3 regions of the Streptomyces sp. NPDC090798 genome follow, and region 3 is predicted to be linked to each of the others. Evidence: predicted binding sites of a transcription regulator. Region 3 holds the regulator's gene; each other region holds the start of a gene.
The links. The regulator HspR, encoded in region 3, represses chaperone genes until heat shock. The targets are predictions, from matches to a motif close to TTGAGNNNNNNNNNCTCAA.

Region 1 (6,400 bases), on a different contig from region 3:
CTGAACTGGTCGTCGAGCCGCAGCGGGAAGCTGTTTCCGCCGGTGGTGGGGCGGTTCGGGCCCGACGGGCGCGGCGAGTTCCACGGCGACGACACGCACGACGGGAAGGACGTGCGGGTGCGGTTCGTGTGGTCGGGGATCTCCCCGACCACGGCCCGCTGGGAGCAGGCCTTCTCCGTGGACGGGGAGAAGACATGGGTGACCAACTGGGTCATGGAGTTCGCGCGGCGGGGAGCTTCCTGAACGCGCGGAGAGCGAACTGTGGGTCGGGGCGCGGGACTTCCTGATCGGGCAGAGCTTCGAGCAGCGTGACGAAACGCTCGGCCAGCGGGTCGTCCGGGGCGATCCGGGTGAACCAGCCGCGGCGCAGGTCCGCCACCGTGCCGCGCGGGCTGCGGCCCTGGCCGTGGCCCCGGAAACGGGCACGCCCGGCCGGGGTGAGGCCGTGCTCGACGGCGTACGCCTCGACGTCCTCGGGGCGGTCCTGGGCGGGGCGGCGCGGGCGGGAGGCGAGTACGGCGTCGATGTCGCTGCCCACGTCGTGTGCGGCGGCCTTGTCGACAGTGGTGACGTACACCCCGCCCGGGCGCAGGACCCGCGCGCACTCGGCGACGATGGCGCGGACGTCCTCGGCGCCGTCGACCAGATGGAGCAGCCAGACGCTGGTGACGGCGTCGAACGAGGCGTCGGGGAAGGGCAGTCGGCGGCTGTCGGCGCGGATCACCGCGCCCGGGAGCCGTGCCGCAGCCATCCGGGCCATGCCCTGCGCGGCGTCCGCGCCCGTCACCCGGAGCGTCGGGCGGGCGACGGCGAGGCGGCGCGTGACGATCCCGGTGCCGCAGGCGACGTCGAGCAGGGCCTGTACGTCGTCGGGGACGAGGCCGAGTACGGCGGTCGCGGCCGCGGCGGCTCTGGGCTCACCGCCCCTGCTGGCGTCGTATGCGGCGGCTTCCTTGTCGTAGTCCAGCACGTGGATCAGTGTGCGCCATGTCCCGGAGCGAGTGCCTCCACCCTGCGGGCGAGCTTGAGGTCGAGCTCCGTGACCGCGCCGCCGACGCTGTGGGTGTTCACGGTGAGGGAGATCGTGTTGTAGCCGAGGGTGAGGTCGGAGTGGTGGTCGAGCTCCTCCTGTACCTGGGCGATGTGTACGACCATCGCGGTCGCGGCGAAGTGGGAGGGGAGGCGGTAGGAGCGGGCGAGGTGGTCGCCGTCCAGCGACCAGCCGGGCAGCTCCGCGAGCTGCTCCTCGATCTCCTTCTGCGACAGCGGTTCGACGGGCATGGCCTCGCTCCGTTCTTCCTGCGGTGGGGTGCGGTGGGGGCTGTTCCTCAGCCTGCCACACTCCCCCGACCAGGGCTCTCCGGCGCCCCGTCCCATCCCTGGGCTTCGCCCCCGGACCCCCCGGGTGTGTTCTTCGGCCGCGGGTGGGAGAGGGCTGGTCGCGCAGTTCCCCGCGCCCCCAAAGACCCCGGCCGTCCGGCGTTCGAAAGCAAGGCCCACGCTCCACCCACGGCGTTCCTCGGTTACGGTCGGCGTATGTCCATCGTCGCGTCCGGTCCGGCCAGGCCCTCAACCCATCCCGTCGGCAAGGGCGTCGGCCCGCTGCTGCGCGGCTGGCGGGAACAGCGTCGGGTCAGCCAGCTGGAACTGGCGCTGCGGGCCGACTCCTCGGCCCGCCACATCAGTTTCATCGAGACCGGCCGCTCCCGCCCGAGTGAGGAGATGGTGCTGCGGCTGGCCGAACACCTCGACGTCCCCGTACGGGAACGCAACGCGCTGCTCCTGGCCGCCGGCTACGCGCCCCACTACCCGGAGACCCCCCTCGACGACCCCTCGATGGACGCCCTGCGCCAGGGCATGGAGCGGCTGATCCAGGGCTACGAGCCCTACCCGGCGCTGGTGGTGGACGCCACGTACACCGTGCTCGCCGCCAACCGTGGCATCACCATGCTCCTGGAGGGCGTCTGCGAGTCGCTGCTCACCCCACCGCTGAACGCGATGCGGCTGACCCTCCACCCGGAGGGACTGGCGCCTCGGATCCGCAACCACCGCGAGTGGCGCGACCACCTGCTCGCGCAGATGGACCGGCAGATCGCCCTGGACCGCTCCGAGCCACTGCGTGCGCTCTACGAGGAGGTGGCGGCCTACCCGGTGCCGGACCCGGACCAGGGACAGGGAGTGGGACCGGAACTGGAGGAAGGTGTCGGGCCCGTTCCCTATTTCGCGCTTCCCCTGCGGATCGAGCACGGCGGGCGCGTGCTGTCCTTCATCTCCTCCATCTCCACCTTCAACACCCCGATGGACGTCACCGTCGCCGAGCTGGCCATCGAGACGTTTCTGCCCGCGGATCCGGCGACCGTCAAATACCTTCAGTCACTGGTGTCTTGACGGAGCGTCGCCGATCCGTTTGAGTGGAGGCTTCGGCGCTTGGGGAGGGCGTGGCGTGAGTGAGCGGCGGGCTGCGCCCACCGTGGGGCAAGTGGTGCTCGGGCGGCGGCTGCAGGAATTGCGGGAGGCCACCGGGCTGAAGCGCGAAGAAGCCGCGCGTGTCCTGCGTGTCGCCCCGGCGACGGTGCGGCGGATGGAGATGGCCGAGGTCGCCCTCAAGATCCCGTACCTCCAGGTGCTGCTGACGACGTACGGCGTGGCCGACGACGAGGTGGCCGCCTTCGTCACGCTCGCCGAGGAGGCGAACCAGCCGGGCTGGTGGCAGCGGTTCCACGATGTGCTGCCGGACTGGTTCAGCATGCACGTCAGCCTGGAGGGCGCCGCCCGTCTGATCCGCTCGTACGAGCCGCACTTCGTGCCCGGGCTGCTGCAGACCGAGGAGTACGCGCGCGCCGTACTGGAGGCGGGAACGGTGGGCCAGACGGGGCCCGAGGCCATCGAGCGGCATGTGACGCTGCGCATGACGCGGCAGCAGCTGCTGCTGGGGCGCGAGCACCGGCCGCGCCTCTGGGTGATCATGGACGAGACCGCGCTGCGGCGTCCGGTGAGCATCCGTGGGGAGGTCATGCGGGACCAGATCGACCGGCTGCTGCGGGAGATGGAGAGCGACGACATCTCCGTCCAGGTCGCCGAGTACGCGAGCGGCCCGCATCCGGGGACGTACACCTCCTTCGCGCTGTTCCGCTTCGCGGAGCCGGAACTGCCCGACATGGTCTACAGCGAGTACCTGACCGGTGCGATCTACCTGGACTCGCGCCCCGAGGTGGCCATGCATCTGGAAGTGCTGGACCACATGTCCGCCCACGCCGCCTCCGTGCCCCGCACCAAGGAGATCCTGCGGGAGATCCGGGACTCCTACTGAGAGTTCTCAAGGAGGAGTTCCCAGGGAGTTCCCAAGGAGGAGTTCCCAGGGAGGGGCTCTCAGGGAGCCCCTCTCCTCGAAGGCCTTTACGCCGCGCCGCCCCTCGTCTCCCTCTCGTCGTCCACGATCTCGGCGTCCACCACACCGTCCTCCGCCGCCGTGGTGTGCTCGGCGGCCGGCTCCTCCCGGGGCGTCTGCTGGGCCTGGGCATACATGGCCTGGCCCATCTTCTGGCTCACCGAGGCCAGTTTCTCCACGCCGGTGCGCAGGTCGGTGGTGTCGGTGGCGGAGTCCTCCAGGAGACGCTTGAGGTCGGCGACGGCGGACTCGACCTCGGGTTTCGTCTCGGAGGGGATGCGTTCGTCGTTCTCGCGGAGGAACTTCTCGGTCTGGTAGACGAGTTGTTCGGCCTGGTTGCGGGTCTCGGCGGCCTCGCGGCGCGCGCGGTCCTCCTCGGCGTACTGCTCGGCCTCGCGCATCATGCGGTCGATGTCGTTCTTGGGGAGCGCGGAGCCGCCGGTGACGGTCATCTTCTGTTCGCGCCCGGTGGCAAGGTCCTTCGCGGAGACGTGCATGATCCCGTTGGCGTCGATGTCGAAGGCGACCTCGATCTGCGGGACTCCGCGCGGCGCGGGCGGCAGCCCGGTGAGGTCGAAGACGCCGAGCTTCTTGTTGTACGCGGCGATCTCGCGTTCGCCCTGGTAGACCTGGATGCCGACCGAGGGCTGGTTGTCCGCGGCCGTGGTGAAGATCTCCGAACGGCGGGTCGGGATCGTGGTGTTGCGCTCGATGAGCCTGGTCATGATGCCGCCCTTGGTCTCGATGCCGAGGGACAGCGGGGTGACGTCGAGGAGCAGGACGTCCTTCACGTCCCCCCGGATGACACCCGCCTGGAGGGCCGCGCCGAGCGCCACGACCTCGTCCGGGTTGACGCCCTTGTGCGGGTCCTTGCCGGTGAGCTCCCTGACCAGGTCCGTGACGGCGGGCATCCGGGTCGAGCCGCCGACCAGGATGACGTGGTCGATCGCGGCGAGCTTGACGCCCGCGTCCTTGACCGCCTGGTGGAAGGGGGTCTTGCAGCGGTCGAGCAGATCGGCGGTCAGCTCCTGGAACTGGGCGCGGGTCAGTTTCTCCTCGAGGTGCAGGGGGCCGTCGGCGGTGGCGGTGACGTAGGGCAGGTTGACGGTGGTCTCGGAGGAGCTGGACAGTTCGATCTTGGCCTTCTCGGCGCCCTCGCGCAGCCGTTGCAGCGCCATCTTGTCGTGGCCGAGATCGATGCCGTACGCGGCCTTGAAGCGCTGCGCGAGGTGTTCGACGATCCGCTGGTCCCAGTCGTCGCCGCCGAGCCGTGTGTCGCCGTTGGTCGCCTTGACCTCGATGACGCCGTCGCCGATCTCCAGGAGCGAGACGTCGAAGGTGCCGCCGCCCAGGTCGAAGACGAGGACGGTCTGCTCCTCGCCCCGGTCGAGGCCGTAGGCGAGGGCGGCGGCCGTCGGCTCGTTGATGATCCGCAGCACCTTCAGGCCGGCGATCTCGCCCGCCTCCTTGGTGGCCTGACGCTGGGCGTCGTCGAAGTAGGCGGGCACGGTGATCACGGCGTCCGTGACGTCCTCGCCCAGGTAGGCCTCCGCGTCCCGCTTCAGCTTCTGCAGGACGCGCGCCGACAGTTCCTGGGCGCGGTAGCGGGTGCCGTCGACGGATCCCTGCTCCGGGAAGCGCCAGCTCGCGTCGCCCATGTGGCGCTTGACCGAGCGCGCGGTGCGCTCCACGTTCGTCACGGCCTGCCGTTTGGCGACCTCGCCGACGAGCACCTCGTCGTTCTTGGCGAAGGCCACCACCGAGGGGGTGGTGCGCGCGCCCTCCGCGTTGGTCACGACGGTGGGGTCGCCGCCTTCGAGAAGGGCCACCACCGAGTTCGTCGTACCGAGGTCGATCCCTACCGCACGTGCCATGTCCGTCCCCTTCCGCCAGGGCGCTGCCCACCTTCAAGCACAAAACTTGAGTGCGTTCTTGTCAATGGGGCGGACATGACAGCGCCGCGGGCCCTGCGCGGGACCGCGGCGCCGTACTGCTCCCGGACGTCAGGCCAGCTTGGCCGTCAGGGTGATCGTCGTGCCGGTCAGCGCCGCGCTGACCGGGCAGTTCTTCTTCGCGTCCTCGGCCGCCGCGACGAAGCCGTCGTTGTCGAGGCCCGGCACCGTGCCCTCCACGGTCAGGTGGATGCCGGTGATGCCCTCGCCGGGCTGGAAGGTGACGTCGGCGTTGGTGACGAGCTTGGTGGGCGGGGTGCCCGCACCCGCGAGGGCGTGCGACAGCGCCATGGAGAAGCAGCTGGAGTGGGCGGCGGCGATCAGCTCCTCGGGGCTGGTCTTGCCGTTGGCGTCCTGCGCCCGCGACGCCCACGTCACCGGCTGCTGGCCGATGCCGGAGGAGTCGAAGGTGACGACGCCGCTGCCCTCGAGCAGGTTGCCTTCCCACACGGTGTGCGCGGTGCGCGTGGTTGCCACGATGATTCCCTTCGATGAGGTCCCGTTTTCGGGGGTCCGTACGCACCATCCGATCACACCTGCGCGCCACTCACGCAGAATGACGGCTCAACGGGACCGCGAAGAAGTCTCGCCGCGCCCGCGAAGGTGGTTCACCGCACCCGGAAGACCGGTCCCCGCGCCGTGAACGGGAGCCGCGCGCCCTGCGGAATCAGATACGCGTGCTCGCGCCGCACCCGCAGCACGTCGCACCAGCCGTCCGTGATGACCAGCAGCGGCGCGCCCGGCGGGAAGTCGTCCGCGCGGTGCAGCAGATCGATGCCGGGCTGCAGCACCGTACCGCCGCGCCCGTGCACCCGTACCCGCCCGGCGATCTCGGTGACCGGCAGATAGCCCGCGTCGTGCGGCGCCGCGTCGCAGAACACCACCCGCGCGGCCGGTACGTCCCGGGCCTCGGCGTACGAGGCGATGGCGCCCAGCGCCTTGCCGAGCAGGGTGCGGTCCATGGAGCCGGAGGTGTCGAGGACGACGCCGAAGGTGCAGCGGGCGATCTCCTCGGGCGGGAAGTACCGTCCCGCGCGCGGGATGTCGGGGGTGGACGCCT
Region 2 (6,400 bases), on a different contig from region 3:
CGAGGTCAGCGCGGGCGCGCTGCGCGAGGCGGTCGCGAGCGGCGAACTGAAGCCCGACACCGACTGCGAGGCGCTCGCCGAGGAATTCGCCGCCGTCATGGACGGCATCCAGTTGCAGTGGGCCCTCGACCCCACGGGCGTCGACATGGCCGCCCGGATGCGGGCCTACCTCGACCGGCTGCTGCGCTCGATCACCGTCTCGGGCACGGGGCTGCCGTCGGACGCGCATACGGACTGACTACGGACGCGCGTGCGGACACGGCGACCGAGGACGCCGTATGCGCTTATCAGGTTGCTATGAATCGCCTCCCACGTGGCGTCGGTCATAGACAGCGGCGCCGCGAGCCCCCAAGGGTGGGGCGGGACGGAAGGAGCCCCTCACCTTGAACCGGAGCACGACCGCGACGGCGACGGCAGTGGCGACGACCACGGCCCCGACGGCCCCCTCGGCCGATGCCGCGCGCAAGGACCCACAGACGGGCACGGTTCTGCTGGTCGGGGTGCCGCGACAACGCGGCGCCACGGCCGTGCCGCCCGCCCCCCGCCCGGCGACGACACCTTCTGTACTCGCCCCTCCCGCCCCGTCCGCTCCCCCCGTCTCCCGCGCCCTCGCCCGGCTCCGGACGCTCCGTCCCTGGCGGCTGCTGCCCACCCCCACCGGAACGCCGTTCACCTTCGGGTACGCGGCCGTGCTCACCGTCACCGCGATGGTCACCGACTACGCGGACCCCTCCCTCGTGCACGCCTTGCAGCAGGGGTCCAGCACCGACGTCGCGCACCTCATACGCGAACCGGTGCTGGTGCTGCTGGCCAGCGCGCTGTGGATGGCGGGCGGGATCGCCTCGCCGTACGCCATCGGGTTCGTGCTGGTGCTGACCGCGCTGGAGCGGCGGATAGGCGGCCTGCGGGCCGCCGGAGTCTTCCTGCTCGGGCATGTCGTGGCCACCCTGGCCACCGAGGTGCCCGTCGGCCTTTCCGTGCTGGCGGGAGACCTTCCCGACACCTCCTTGCACCGCCTCGACTACGGGATCAGCTTCGGCGTCGCCACGAGCGTCGGCGCGCTCGCCGGGCTGCTGAGGCCCTGGCTGCGCTGGCCGTTGCTGGTCGCCTTCGGCTCGATGGTCGTCGGGGACCTGCTCGAATTCGCCGACCCGATGACGGACTGGGGGCATCTGATGTCCCTGGCGATCGGGGTGTCGACCTGGCCGCTGGTCCGGCGCTGGCGCCGCGCCCGTACGGCGGCGGCCTCCAGCCCCGGCGCCCCCACCGCCGTACCCACCGCTCAGACGCCCGACACCGGGGCAGGTCGTCCGGGGCGGGTGGCGGCGCGCAGGTCGTAGTGCTCGGGGAAGAGGACCTCGCCGCGGTTCACCCCGCAGGCCGGCCGTCCCTGCCGACCACGAGCCGTCCCTGCCCGGCCACGACAGGTGGAACGGCACCTCCAGTCTCGGCCGGTACGGCACCGGCTTGCGCAGCCGGCCGTGCTCGGCCAGGAGCGGGCCGTGGCCACTCGTGTATCGACCCGACATGAACCGACGGGTGCGTCCGCACGGGAAGGTGTGGCGGCCCGACGGCGTTGAGCGCACCACAGGCGTGCGCCGCGGTTCCGTGGCTTGATCCACAACCGTGTGCCGCGGCTGCGGTGGAAGCGTGGCGCGTACGTCATTGACCTGCGCGGATGTCTCCGTGGCGCGGAGTCGAGAGAGCGATCGCTCACAGCGAACAGACCTCGGGGAACAATCCGGGGCTCATGTGCATTGAGTCGGCATAGCTCAACTTGACTGCCTAGGGAGAGATAATGGCTTCGACGTCCACACCGCTCACCCTGCCCGTGTTGCCGCTCGACGACGAGGTCGTGCTGCCCGGGATGGTGGTTCCGCTGGACCTGAACGACGCCGATGTACGCGCCGCGGTGGAGGCCGCCCAGGCCGCCGCGCGGTCGGAGCCCGGCAAGCCGAAGGTGCTGCTGGTGCCACGCATCGACGGGGCGTACCCGAGCACGGGCGTGCTCGGCACCGTCGAGCAGGTCGGCCGACTGGCCGACGGCGACCCGGGCGCGCTGATCCGCGGCCGTGGGCGCGTGAAGATCGGCGCCGGGACGACCGGTCCTGGTGCCGCACTGTGGGTCGAGGGCACCCGGGTCGACGAGACCGTGCCCGACCCGCTGCCCGGCCATGTCGCCGAACTGGTCAAGGAGTACAAGGCCCTCGCCACCAGCTGGCTGCGCAAGCGCGGCGCCTGGCAGGTCGTGGACCGCGTGCAGGCCATCGACGACGTGTCCGCCCTTGCCGACAATTCCGGTTACTCCCCGTTCCTGAGCACCGAGCAGAAGGTCACGCTGCTGGAGACCGCCGACCCGGTCGCCCGGCTGAAGCTCGCCACCGAGCACCTGCGTGAACACCTCGCCGAGCAGGATGTCGCCGAGTCCATCGCGAAGGACGTCCAGGAGGGCGTCGACAAGCAGCAGCGCGAGTTCCTGCTGCGGCGCCAGCTCGAGGCCGTCCGCAAGGAGCTGCGCGAGCTGAACGGCGACGCCAAGGAGGGCGAGGAGTCCGACGACTACCGGACCCGCGTCGAGGCCGCCGACCTCCCCGAGAACGTCCGTGAGGCCGCGCTCAAGGAAGTCGACAAGCTGGAGCGGTCCAGCGACCAGTCGCCCGAAGGCAGCTGGATCCGGACCTGGCTCGACACCGTCCTGGAACTGCCGTGGAACGAGCGCACCGAGGACGAGTACGACATCCAGGGCGCCAAGAGCATCCTGGACGCCGAGCACGCCGGTCTGGAAGACGTGAAGGAGCGCATCACCGAGTACCTGGCCGTGCGCAAGCGGCGTTCCGAGCGTGGTCTCGGCGTCGTCGGCGGGCGGCGCGGCGGTGCCGTGCTCGCGCTCGTCGGTCCGCCCGGTGTGGGCAAGACCTCGCTCGGCGAGTCCGTCGCGCACGCCATGGGCCGCAAGTTCGTCCGGGTCGCGCTCGGCGGTGTACGGGACGAGGCCGAGATCCGTGGCCACCGGCGTACGTACGTCGGCGCGCTGCCCGGCCGTATCGTCCGCGCCATCAAGGAGGCCGGGTCCATGAACCCGGTGGTCCTGCTGGACGAGATCGACAAGGTCGGCTCCGACTTCCGCGGCGACCCCGCCGCGGCGCTGCTCGAAGTCCTCGACCCCGCCCAGAACCACACCTTCCGGGACCACTACCTGGAGGTCGAGCTCGACCTCAGCGACGTGGTGTTCCTGGCGACGGCCAACGTGCTCGAAGCCATCCCGGAGGCGCTGCTCGACCGTATGGAGCTGGTCCGGCTCGACGGGTACACCGAGGACGAGAAGGTCGTCATCGCCCGTGACCACCTGCTGCCGCGTCAGCTGGAGCGGGCCGGTCTGGAGAAGGAGGAGGTCGCGCTCGACGAGAGCGCGCTGCGCAGGCTCGCCGGAGAGTACACCCGGGAAGCGGGCGTACGCAACCTGGAGCGGGCCGTCGCACGCCTGCTCCGCAAGGTCGCGGCGCAGCACGAACTCGGAGAGCGGGAGCTGCCCTTCACGGTGACCGACGCCGATCTGCGCGGGCTCATCGGACGGCCGCACCACGTGCCCGAGTCCGCTCAGGACCCGGCCGAGCGCCGCACCGCGGTGCCCGGTGTCGCCACCGGTCTGGCCGTCACGGGCGCGGGCGGTGACGTCCTCTTCGTGGAGGCGTCGCTGGCCGACCCGGAGACGGGCGCGGCCGGTCTGACCCTGACCGGTCAGCTGGGTGACGTGATGAAGGAGTCGGCGCAGATCGCGCTCTCCTTCCTCCGCTCGCACGGCGCCGAGCTGGAACTGCCGGTCGGCGACCTGAAGGACCGGGGCGTGCACATCCACTTCCCGGCGGGCGCGGTCCCCAAGGACGGTCCGAGCGCGGGCGTCACCATGACGACGGCGCTGGCCTCGCTCCTGTCCGGCCGGCTGGTCCGCACGGACGTGGCGATGACGGGTGAGGTCTCGCTGACCGGCCGTGTCCTGCCCATCGGCGGGGTGAAGCAGAAGCTGCTCGCCGCGCACCGGGCGGGTGTCACCACGGTCATCATCCCGAAGCGCAACGAGGCCGACCTGGACGACGTTCCGGCCGAGGTGCTGGAGAAGCTGGACGTCCACGCCGTCACGGACGTCCGCCAGGTCCTGGAACTGGCGCTGTCGCCGGCGATGAACGGCGCGACGCCGGAGGTTCCGGTAGCGGCGTGACGGACGCTGCCGGAAGGGAAGGCCCGGGTCCCGTGAGGGAGGCCCGGGCCTTCGCCGTGCCGTCAGCCGGTTCTGTCAGCTGTTGGCCGACATCGGTCGTCTGAAATCTGAAATCTGTCAGCTGAAATCTGTCAGCCGTCAGCCGTCAGCCGTCAGCTGTCAGCCGACATCGCTCAGCCGTCAGTCGACATCGCTCAGCCGACATCGCTCAGCCGTTGGCCAGTGCCTGCACCCGGTCCAGACCGCCGTTGAACTTGTCGTGGTCACCGACCGTCGGTCCGGACGAGGTGTACTGCCACATCGTGTAGTACGCCCAGCCGGCCGGCAGCGTGCCGGGGTCGGCGGCGTAACGGGCGATCCACAGGGGGTTGGCGGAGGCGAAGCCGCCGTAGTTGCCGGTGCAGTCGCTCCACCAGCTGGTCGCCGTGTAGATCACGGCGTCCCGGCCGGTGCGCGCCTTGTACTGGGTGAGGAAACTGCTGATCCAGCTGACCATCGCGCTCTGCGTCTTGCCGTAGCAGGCGGCGCCGTACGGGTTCCACTCGATGTCGAGCGTGCCCGGCAGCGTCCTGCCGTCACCGGACCAGCCGCCGCCGTGGTCCACGAAGTAGTTGGCCTGGGTGGCACCGCTCGTCGTGTCGGGGGTCGCGAAGTGGTACGCGCCGCGGATCATGCCGACGTTGTACGAGCCGTTGTACTGCTGGGCGAAATAGGGGTTCGTGTAGTACGTCCCCTCGGTGGCCTTGGTGTAGGCCCACTTGACCCCGCTGCTCCACAGGGTCGACCAGGCGACGTTGCCCTGGTAGCCGCTGACGTCCACGCCTTCGGTCTGGGTGGCGTCACCGGTGTTGGGCGTGCCGGCCTGGCCGTCGTGTGCGAGGACGCCCATGCCCATGCGGGCGGAGCCCCGGGCGGGGGTGTCGGCGGCGGAGGAGGAGGGCGGGGCGCAGAGGAGGGACAAGGCGGCGAGCAGGGTTCCCAGCGCGAGCGGGCGCAGGCGGTGGGGCGTTCCGGATCTGTGCACGGGCATGACGTGCCTCCGAAGGGCTCGATGGAGCCAGGTGGGGGGAATGGTGCGGACATGCGGGCCGTGAGTGGTGCGGGCATGCGCGCCGTGTGTGTGGGGGGTGAGGTCCTCGTCGACCTGGCGGCGTGGGCATGCCATTGGGTGCCTGTTCACGAAGCTACGCACGGGGAGAACGTGCTGGGAAGAGGGGCCGTGGGCTGCCGTTGGTCTACGCCTGAGAAATACTTACGGAGCTGTGGCTATGGCCACCTTTGGCGGAAACTTTCAGAGTCGGGAAACCGGGTGAGGGGCAGACGTGCGCGAGGACAGGAACGGAGGGCGGCATCCGGCCGGCCCCGACGGGTCGGGCAGGGGTGTGGACCAGCCTCCCGCGCACGGCGGCGCGGACCCGGAGTTCCTCTCCCTGGAGCGCGAGTTGACCGTGTTCCTGCGCCGTGCCCGCGCCAACCAGGGCGAGATGGCCCGCGAGGTCCATCCGGACCTGGAGTCCGCCGCGTACGGACTTCTCGTACGCCTCGACGAGTGGGGCCGCCAGCGCGCCACCGAACTGGCCGGCTACATCGGCGTGGGCAAGGCCACCATGTCCCGCCAGTTGCGCGCCCTGGAGGAGCTCGGTCTGATCGCCCGTGAGCCCGACCCCGCCGACGGCCGTGCCTGGCTCGTCCACCTCACCGAGGAGGGCCGCGGCCGGGTCGGCCAGGTGCGCGAGGCGAGGCGCGCCCGGTATGTGAGCGAACTCGCCCACTGGGATCCTCGCGAGGTCGCGGAGCTGGCGCGGCTGCTGCACCGGCTGAACCTCGGCATGGAGAAGTAGAAGGAGGCGGGCGTGGACCAGGAATTCCCCGCGCTGGAGCGGGAGCTGACCGTGCTGCTGCGGCGTGCCCGGGCGAGTTCCGGCGAGATGGCCCGTGAGGTCCACCCCGACCTGGAGTCCTCCGCGTACGGGCTCCTCTTCCGCCTCGACGAGTGCGGCCGGCAGCGCGCCACCGAGCTGGCCGCGTACATCGGGGTCGGCAAGGCCACCATGTCCCGCCAGCTGCACGCCCTGGAGGAGCTCGGTCTGGTCGCCCGTGAGCCCGACCCCGCCGACGGGCGTGCCTGGCTCGTCCGCCTCACGGACGAGGGCCGGCACCGGTTCCGTACGGTGCGGGAGGCGC
Region 3 (6,400 bases):
TCGGCAGCGCGGCGGCCGGCGGCACCTCGGTGAAGGGCGCGGTGACGGTCAGCTCGCGGCGCGACGGCCCGAACTACCTCGTGCGGTTCGCCAACCACGGCACGGCGAGCGTCTGGACGGTCACCAAGGACGGCAAGCCCTCCGTGCAGATCGTCCCGCAGAAGCGGACCGGCGATCCCCGCCAGCGGTCGTTCGCCTGGTACAACACCACCAGCCAGGCCGCCTACGGCAGGCAGGTCTACCAGGCGCCCGCGACCGACTGGGTGCAACAGCAGCAGGTCGCCTCGGACCTCTCGCACGCCATGCTCGACGCCGGCCGCTATCCGGTCCCGGTGCTCGGCGAGGTGGAGGTGCTGCACGATCCACGCATCCAACTCGGGGACGTGGTGCGGGTGGTGGACACCAGCGGGGCCGCGCTCGACACCCTCGCCTGGGTCGTGGGCATCCGCACCACCTGCCAGGCAGGGGCCGCCCCACAGCAGACGCTGACCCTGCGCGGTACCTCCTACAACGGCGTTCCGACCGACTCCGGGCTCACCCCGGACCCGCCGGTCGATCCGGAGTACGGCAACCAGCGGACGTACGCCCTGATCGACGCGCAGAACGCCACACTCGACGCTCTGACCACCAGCAGGATCACCTACCGCGAACTGCTCAGGGCTCCGGGAGGTGCGGCATGAGCGAACTGCCCCCGGAAGAAGCACGGGTGGAGGAACCACTGCCGCAGACCGCCGACGACGACGCGAACGTGGCGCATCCGGTCCCGGTCGACAGCGCCGCGGCACGCGACGGCGACGGCGGCACACCGGCCGGCTCACTCCCGCCGTCCCTGGGCGACTGACCGCCCCCTCGTCCCGTACGCACTCCAGGATCCAGGAGGAAGCCGTCATGGCCCTGCTCACCCCGCTCGGCAGCCTGCCCTACCCGCAGCCGGCCGACGCCGCGAACATCCCCGTGCACATCCAGTCGCTCGCGGAGGCCGTCGACGGCCGCACCGTGCTGCGCTTCGCGGACGCCGCGACCCGCGACGCCAAGGTGACCGCCCCGGTGGCGGGCATGCTCTGCTGGCTCGGCACGCCCAAGCAGTACTGGTACTACACCGGCAGCGCCTGGACGCAGCTGGCGCCCGGCCCGGTCCACAAGGCCAACACCACGGCCGGTACGACGACGTCGACGGCGTACGTGGAGACCCTCACCGGCTCCACCGGCGACCCGACCGCCGTCACCTTCACCGCTCCGGCCTCCGGCGCCGTGCTCGTCTCGGTGGGCGCGCGCATCAGCAGCAGCGCGGCCACGGCCTGCCACATGTCGGCGAACATCCGCCTGAACACGACGGTCGCGCTCGCCGCCGCCGACACCCGCGCGGCACTCGTCGTCGGCACCAACCAGTGCTCCGCCACGACCCAGTTCCAGGTCACCGGGCTCACCGTGAACGGCGTTCACACCGCGACCGCCGCCTACAAGTCGGCCGCGACCACCAGCACCGCGACCTTCGCCAACCGATTCATCACCGTAACTCCCGTGATGTGAGGCACACATGGCCACACCACTGACCGCCGACGCCCTCGCCCGCGCCCTGCGCGACGAGGGCGTCGCCCTTTCCGAGGGCGGCAACTGGCGCACCCACAACCGCAACAGCCGAGGCGCCTGGGGCCCGGTCCACGGCGTCATGCTCCACCACACGGCGGGCACCGACAGCCTCCGCCTGTGCCGCGAGGGCACCGCGGACCTGCCGGGCCCGCTCTGCATCGGCCTGATCACCAAGGACGGCACCGTCCACCTGGTCGGCTACGGCCGCACCAACCACGCCGGTTCGGGCTCGACCGCGGTCCTGGACGCCGTACGGGCCGAACGGGCCGCGCTGCCCGCCCCCGGACCGGACGCCGTGGACGGCAACGCCCGCTTCTACGGCTTCGAGATCGAGAACCTGGGCAACGGGCGGGACCCCTACCCGGCCGCCCAACTCGCCGCCGTGGAACGGCTGGCCGCCGCGGTCTGCCGCGCCCACGGCTGGTCCGCGTCCAGCGTGATCGCGCACAAGGAGTGGACCCGCCGCAAGATCGACCCGTCGTTCTCGATGTCCGGGATGCGGCAACGGGTGGCGGTCCGGCTCGGCTCCCGACTGGTCTCCTACGAACCCTTCCCCGGCGCCGCGTTCTTCGCGCCCGGCCGCCGCAGTCCCCTGATCACAGCCGTCGGCGAGCGGCTGGTCGCGGAGGGGTGCGGGCGCTACTCGACCGGCCCCGGCCCCGTGTGGACGCGAGCCGACGTCCTGTCGTACGCGGCCTGGCAGCGCGGGCTCGGCTACGTCGGCAAGGACGCCGACGGCACCCCGGGCCGCACCAGCTGGGACAAGCTGCGCGTCCCGCGTGCGTAAGCGGACCGGACGTATCTGAGAAGCACTGGAGCACCCGAAAGGAGCCCGGAGATGAGCGACGCCGGCCGCAGAACCCTGCGTACGACACTCCAGACCCTGTTCGCCCTGATCACCGTCCTGCCGCTGGTCGCAGACGACCCGCTGATCCGGGACGTACCCGCGCTCGCGGCCGTGGTGGGCGGCGCCGCGCTGCTCAGCCGGGTGATGTCGATGCCCGCGGTGGACCGGCTGCTGCCGGGGTGGCTGCGCGGGCCCTCCCGCGGAGAATCCGCCGATGCCGACGACTGAGGCCGAGAGCGTCGCCCTGGAACTGGAGCGGCTGCGCCGTTCGGTCGACGTCGGGTTCGCCACCACCCGCGGCGACCTCGCCCTCCTGCTGCAACGCGCGGACCAGACCGACAAGACCCTCGACGAGCACGAGTCCCGCCTCGACGCCCTGGAACGCACCCGCTGGCCCCTGCCCTCCCTCGCGGCCGCCACCTCGTGCACGGCGCTGGCGCTGACGGTCTGGCAGTCGATGGGACGCTGAACCCCGATGCGCCGAACGCGCGGGAGCCCTTTGCCCAGGGCTCCCGCGCGTTCGGCAGGGAAGGTCGTCAGTGCGGGAGAACGGCTACTTGAGGCCGATCGCCGCGCAGTCCGCCTTGTTCGCGACCGTGCAGATCTGCTTGACGGTGTAGATGCCGTCCTGGATCACCGTCTCCTTGATGTTCGCCTTGGTCAGGGCGACCACGGGCATCAGCTGGGAGGGGATCTTCTTGTTCGTGGGGCTGTCGACCTTGTCGCGGGTGAGCGCGTCGAACTCGATGCCGCGCCCCTGGACCTTCGCCACCGCCATCTCGGCGGCCGCGGAGGCCTCGTCGGGGTAGGACTTGTAGACGCTCATGTACTGCTCGCCCCGGACGATCCGCTGCACCGCGTCCAGCTCGGCGTCCTGGCCGGTGACCGGCGGCACCTTGTTGACGCCCATGGTCTTCAGGGCGTCGATGACGGCGCCCGCGAGACCGTCGTTGGCGGAGTAGACACCGGCGATGTTGTTGAGGCCGATGGCCGTGATGGCCTTCTCCATGTTGACCTTGCCGACGGCCGGGTCCCAGTCCTTGGTGTCGTACGACTTGGAGATGACGACCTTGCCGTTGAGCTCACCCAGGGCGCCCGCCTTGAACTGCGCCGCGTTCGGGTCGGTGGGCGAGCCGTTCATCATGACGATCTTCTTCGAGGCGGCGCTGGTACCCAGCGCCTCCAGGAGGGCCTTGCCCTGCACCTGGCCGACCAGCTCGTTGTCGAAGGAGATGTACGCGTCGATCGGGCCCTGCGCCAGACGGTCGTAGGCGATGACGGGGATGCCCGCGTCCTTGGCCTTCTGCACCTCGCTCGCGATGGCCTTGGAGTCCACCGCGTCGACGAGGATCACGTCGACCTTGTCGTCCACCATCTGCTGGAACTGCTGGCTCTGCTTGGACGCGCTCTGGCCCGCGTTGGCGTAGTCGACCTTGCCCTTGTTGTTGGTGAGCTTGGCGACCTGCTGCTCGATGATCGGGTAGTCGAACTTCTCGTAACGGGTGTTGGCCTTCTCCGGGAGGAGCAGACCAACCGTGATGTCGTCACCCTTGGTCGGGCTCGCCTTGGTGTTGCTGCCCCCGATTCCGTCCACGACGCCGCAGGCGGCGAGGGAGACGGTCATCGCGGAGCAGGCCAGGGCTATGGCGGTACGACGAAGCCGGGTGTTACGAGTGTTCACATCAGGTGCCTTCCGGGCGAGGTAGCTGCTTTGCGACCCAGGTGGCTGAAAGCCAACGCGGCGATCACCTCAGCGTCAAGGAGTAACCACTTAACGAGATGGCAACAGCATTCTGTGTTCCCCAAGTGAACACGATGGGAAGGGGGTGCGCTGTCACTTCCACAGAACCCCTCTGATTGACTTGCGTCACTCGCTCCCCGGCGGCATGCAACCCGCCCCCGCGCCCGGGAGTCCCGAAGGCGACCGCGCACACCAGGGCACGGATCAGGGGAAGCATGAGACCAGTTGGAGGGGGTGGACCGGCGTACAAGCGGCAGTTCTACGCGAACACCGCCTTCTCCGGCACACCGAAGAAAACGGACCGCGACGCCGCGGTCGGCGAGAACTGGGGCACGAAGGCCCCCGCCTCCGGCCTCCCGAAGGACAACTTCGGCGTCCGCTGGACCGTGACGAGGGACGTGTACGGGCGCGTCGGCCCGTCCGCCCCTCTGACCTTCAAGGCCGCCTGACCTTCAAAAGGCGGCAAAGATCCGTACAACCAATCCCCTTCGGGTGACCGGTGTGAAGGCCGACGGCACCGAGACGCTGCCCGCCGGCGACTGGACGGTCACCGCGCCCGCCAAGTGACGCGCGGGGGCCCGGAGGCTCAGCCTCCGGGCCCCCGCGACAGATGGGCGTCGGACGTCAGTCCGAGGACTGCTGCCGCTTCGGGCGCCAGACCACCAGCGCGCTCGTCTGCTGGACCTCCTGGTACGGGACCAGGTCGCGGCGGTACGAGGCGTGCACCGCCGCCTCGCGCTGCTGCATCGCGGCAGCGGCGCCGTCCAGGGCCGACTCCAGTTCCGCGACGCGGGACTGGAGGGCGGCGACCTGGTTCTCCAGCTCGATGATGCGTTTGATGCCGGCCAGGTTGATGCCCTCGTCCTGGGAGAGCGCCTGCACCGTGCGGAGCAGTTCGATGTCGCGGGCCGAGTAGCGCCGGCCGCGCCCGGCCGTGCGGTCCGGGGAGACCAGGCCGAGGCGGTCGTACTGGCGCAGGGTCTGCGGGTGCAGGCCGGAGAGTTGGGCCGCCACCGAGATGACGTAGACCGGGGTCTCCTCGGTCAGTTCATAGGGGTTCCGACGACGGCCGTCCATCTGCTCATGCTCCCTTCGCGGCCTGGAACAGCTCCGCCCGTGGGTCCTCGCCCACGGTTGCCTCGCGGTACGCCTCCAGGGCGTCACGAGCCTTGCCCGACACGTCCGTGGGGACCGCGACCTCGACGGTGACGAGGAGGTCGCCGCGCGTACCGTCCTTGCGGACGGCACCCTTGCCGCGGGCCCGCATCGTACGGCCGTTGGGCGTGCCCGGGGGCAGTTTCAGGGTGACCGGGGGGCCGCCGAGCGTCGGTACACGCACCTCGCCGCCGAGTGCCGCCTCCGCGAAGGTGACGGGCACGGTGACGGTGAGGTTGTCGCCCTTGCGGCCGAAGACCGGGTGGGCGTCCACGTGGACCGTGACGTACAAGTCGCCTGCCGGGCCGCCCCGTTCGCCGGGTGCGCCCTTGCCGCGGAGGCGGATGCGCTGGCTGTCGCTGACTCCCGCCGGGATGCGGACCTGCATCGTGCGTGAGGACTTGGCGCGACCGCTGCCGTGGCAGATCTCGCAGGGGTTCTCCGCGATGAGACCGCGGCCCTTGCAGTCGGGGCAGGGGTCCGTGAGCGAGAAGCCGCCGCCGGAGCCGCGCGCGACCTGGCCGGTGCCGACACACGTCGGGCACACGCGCGGTGTGCCGTTCGCGTCGCCGGTGCCCGAACAGGCCTTGCAGGGCGCCTGGGACGTCATCCGCAGCGGGACCGTCGCGCCGTCCACCGCCTCGGTGAAGCTGAGCGTCACCTCGGTGTCGATGTCCTGGCCGCGCCGGGGCTGGGTCCGCGTACCCGTGCCCGCGCCGCCGCGGTTGAACAGGCCCCCGAAGACGTCTCCGATGCCGCCGCCGAAGCCGCCGGCACCGCCCGCTCCGCCCTGGGCGCCGCCTCCGAAGAGGTCGCCCAGGTCGAAGTTGAAGTTGCCGCCGCCCGCGCCCGGACCCGGACGGAAGCCGCCGTTGCCGAAGAGGGCGCGTGCCTCGTCGTACTCCTTGCGCTTCTTGGGGTCTCCGAGCACGTCGTTCGCCTCGGAGATCTCCTTGAAGCGCTCCTCGGCCTTGGCGTTGCCCTTGTTGGCGTCCGGGTGGAACTCGCGGGCGAGCTTCCGGTACGCCTTCTTGATCTCTGCCTCGGTGGCGTCCTTGGGGACGCCG

Region 1: the regulator HspR is predicted to act here: its motif matches at 5,309-5,327, upstream of dnaK (molecular chaperone DnaK).
Region 2: the regulator HspR is predicted to act here: its motif matches at 1,758-1,776, upstream of lon (endopeptidase La).

The regions. Positions count from the first base shown of each region.
Region 1 is NZ_JBIVXA010000021.1:109,952-116,351, forward strand. Features, by position in the region: gene ACIQTP_RS35345 (hypothetical protein) at 1-243, shown strand, start outside; gene ACIQTP_RS35350 (class I SAM-dependent methyltransferase) at 212-970, opposite strand; gene ACIQTP_RS35355 (4a-hydroxytetrahydrobiopterin dehydratase) at 976-1,281, opposite strand; gene ACIQTP_RS35360 (helix-turn-helix domain-containing protein) at 1,537-2,388, shown strand; gene ACIQTP_RS35365 (helix-turn-helix domain-containing protein) at 2,444-3,310, shown strand; gene dnaK (molecular chaperone DnaK) at 3,397-5,262, opposite strand; gene ACIQTP_RS35375 (OsmC family protein) at 5,392-5,817, opposite strand; gene ACIQTP_RS35380 (hypothetical protein) at 5,949-6,400, opposite strand, start outside.
Region 2 is NZ_JBIVXA010000006.1:396,080-402,479, forward strand. Features, by position in the region: gene ACIQTP_RS16495 (TetR/AcrR family transcriptional regulator) at 1-238, shown strand, start outside; gene ACIQTP_RS16500 (rhomboid-like protein) at 384-1,340, shown strand; gene lon (endopeptidase La) at 1,799-4,216, shown strand; gene ACIQTP_RS16510 (lysozyme) at 4,425-5,246, opposite strand; gene ACIQTP_RS16515 (MarR family winged helix-turn-helix transcriptional regulator) at 5,539-6,057, shown strand; gene ACIQTP_RS16520 (MarR family winged helix-turn-helix transcriptional regulator) at 6,070-6,400, shown strand, end outside.
Region 3 is NZ_JBIVXA010000016.1:117,010-123,409, forward strand. Features, by position in the region: gene ACIQTP_RS30850 (hypothetical protein) at 1-680, shown strand, start outside; gene ACIQTP_RS30855 (hypothetical protein) at 677-841, shown strand; gene ACIQTP_RS30860 (hypothetical protein) at 889-1,530, shown strand; gene ACIQTP_RS30865 (peptidoglycan-binding protein) at 1,538-2,377, shown strand; gene ACIQTP_RS30870 (hypothetical protein) at 2,429-2,665, shown strand; gene ACIQTP_RS30875 (hypothetical protein) at 2,652-2,906, shown strand; gene ACIQTP_RS30880 (sugar ABC transporter substrate-binding protein) at 2,991-4,061, opposite strand; gene ACIQTP_RS30885 (hypothetical protein) at 4,394-4,627, shown strand; gene ACIQTP_RS30890 (heat shock protein transcriptional repressor HspR) at 4,803-5,255, opposite strand; gene dnaJ (molecular chaperone DnaJ) at 5,260-6,400, opposite strand, start outside.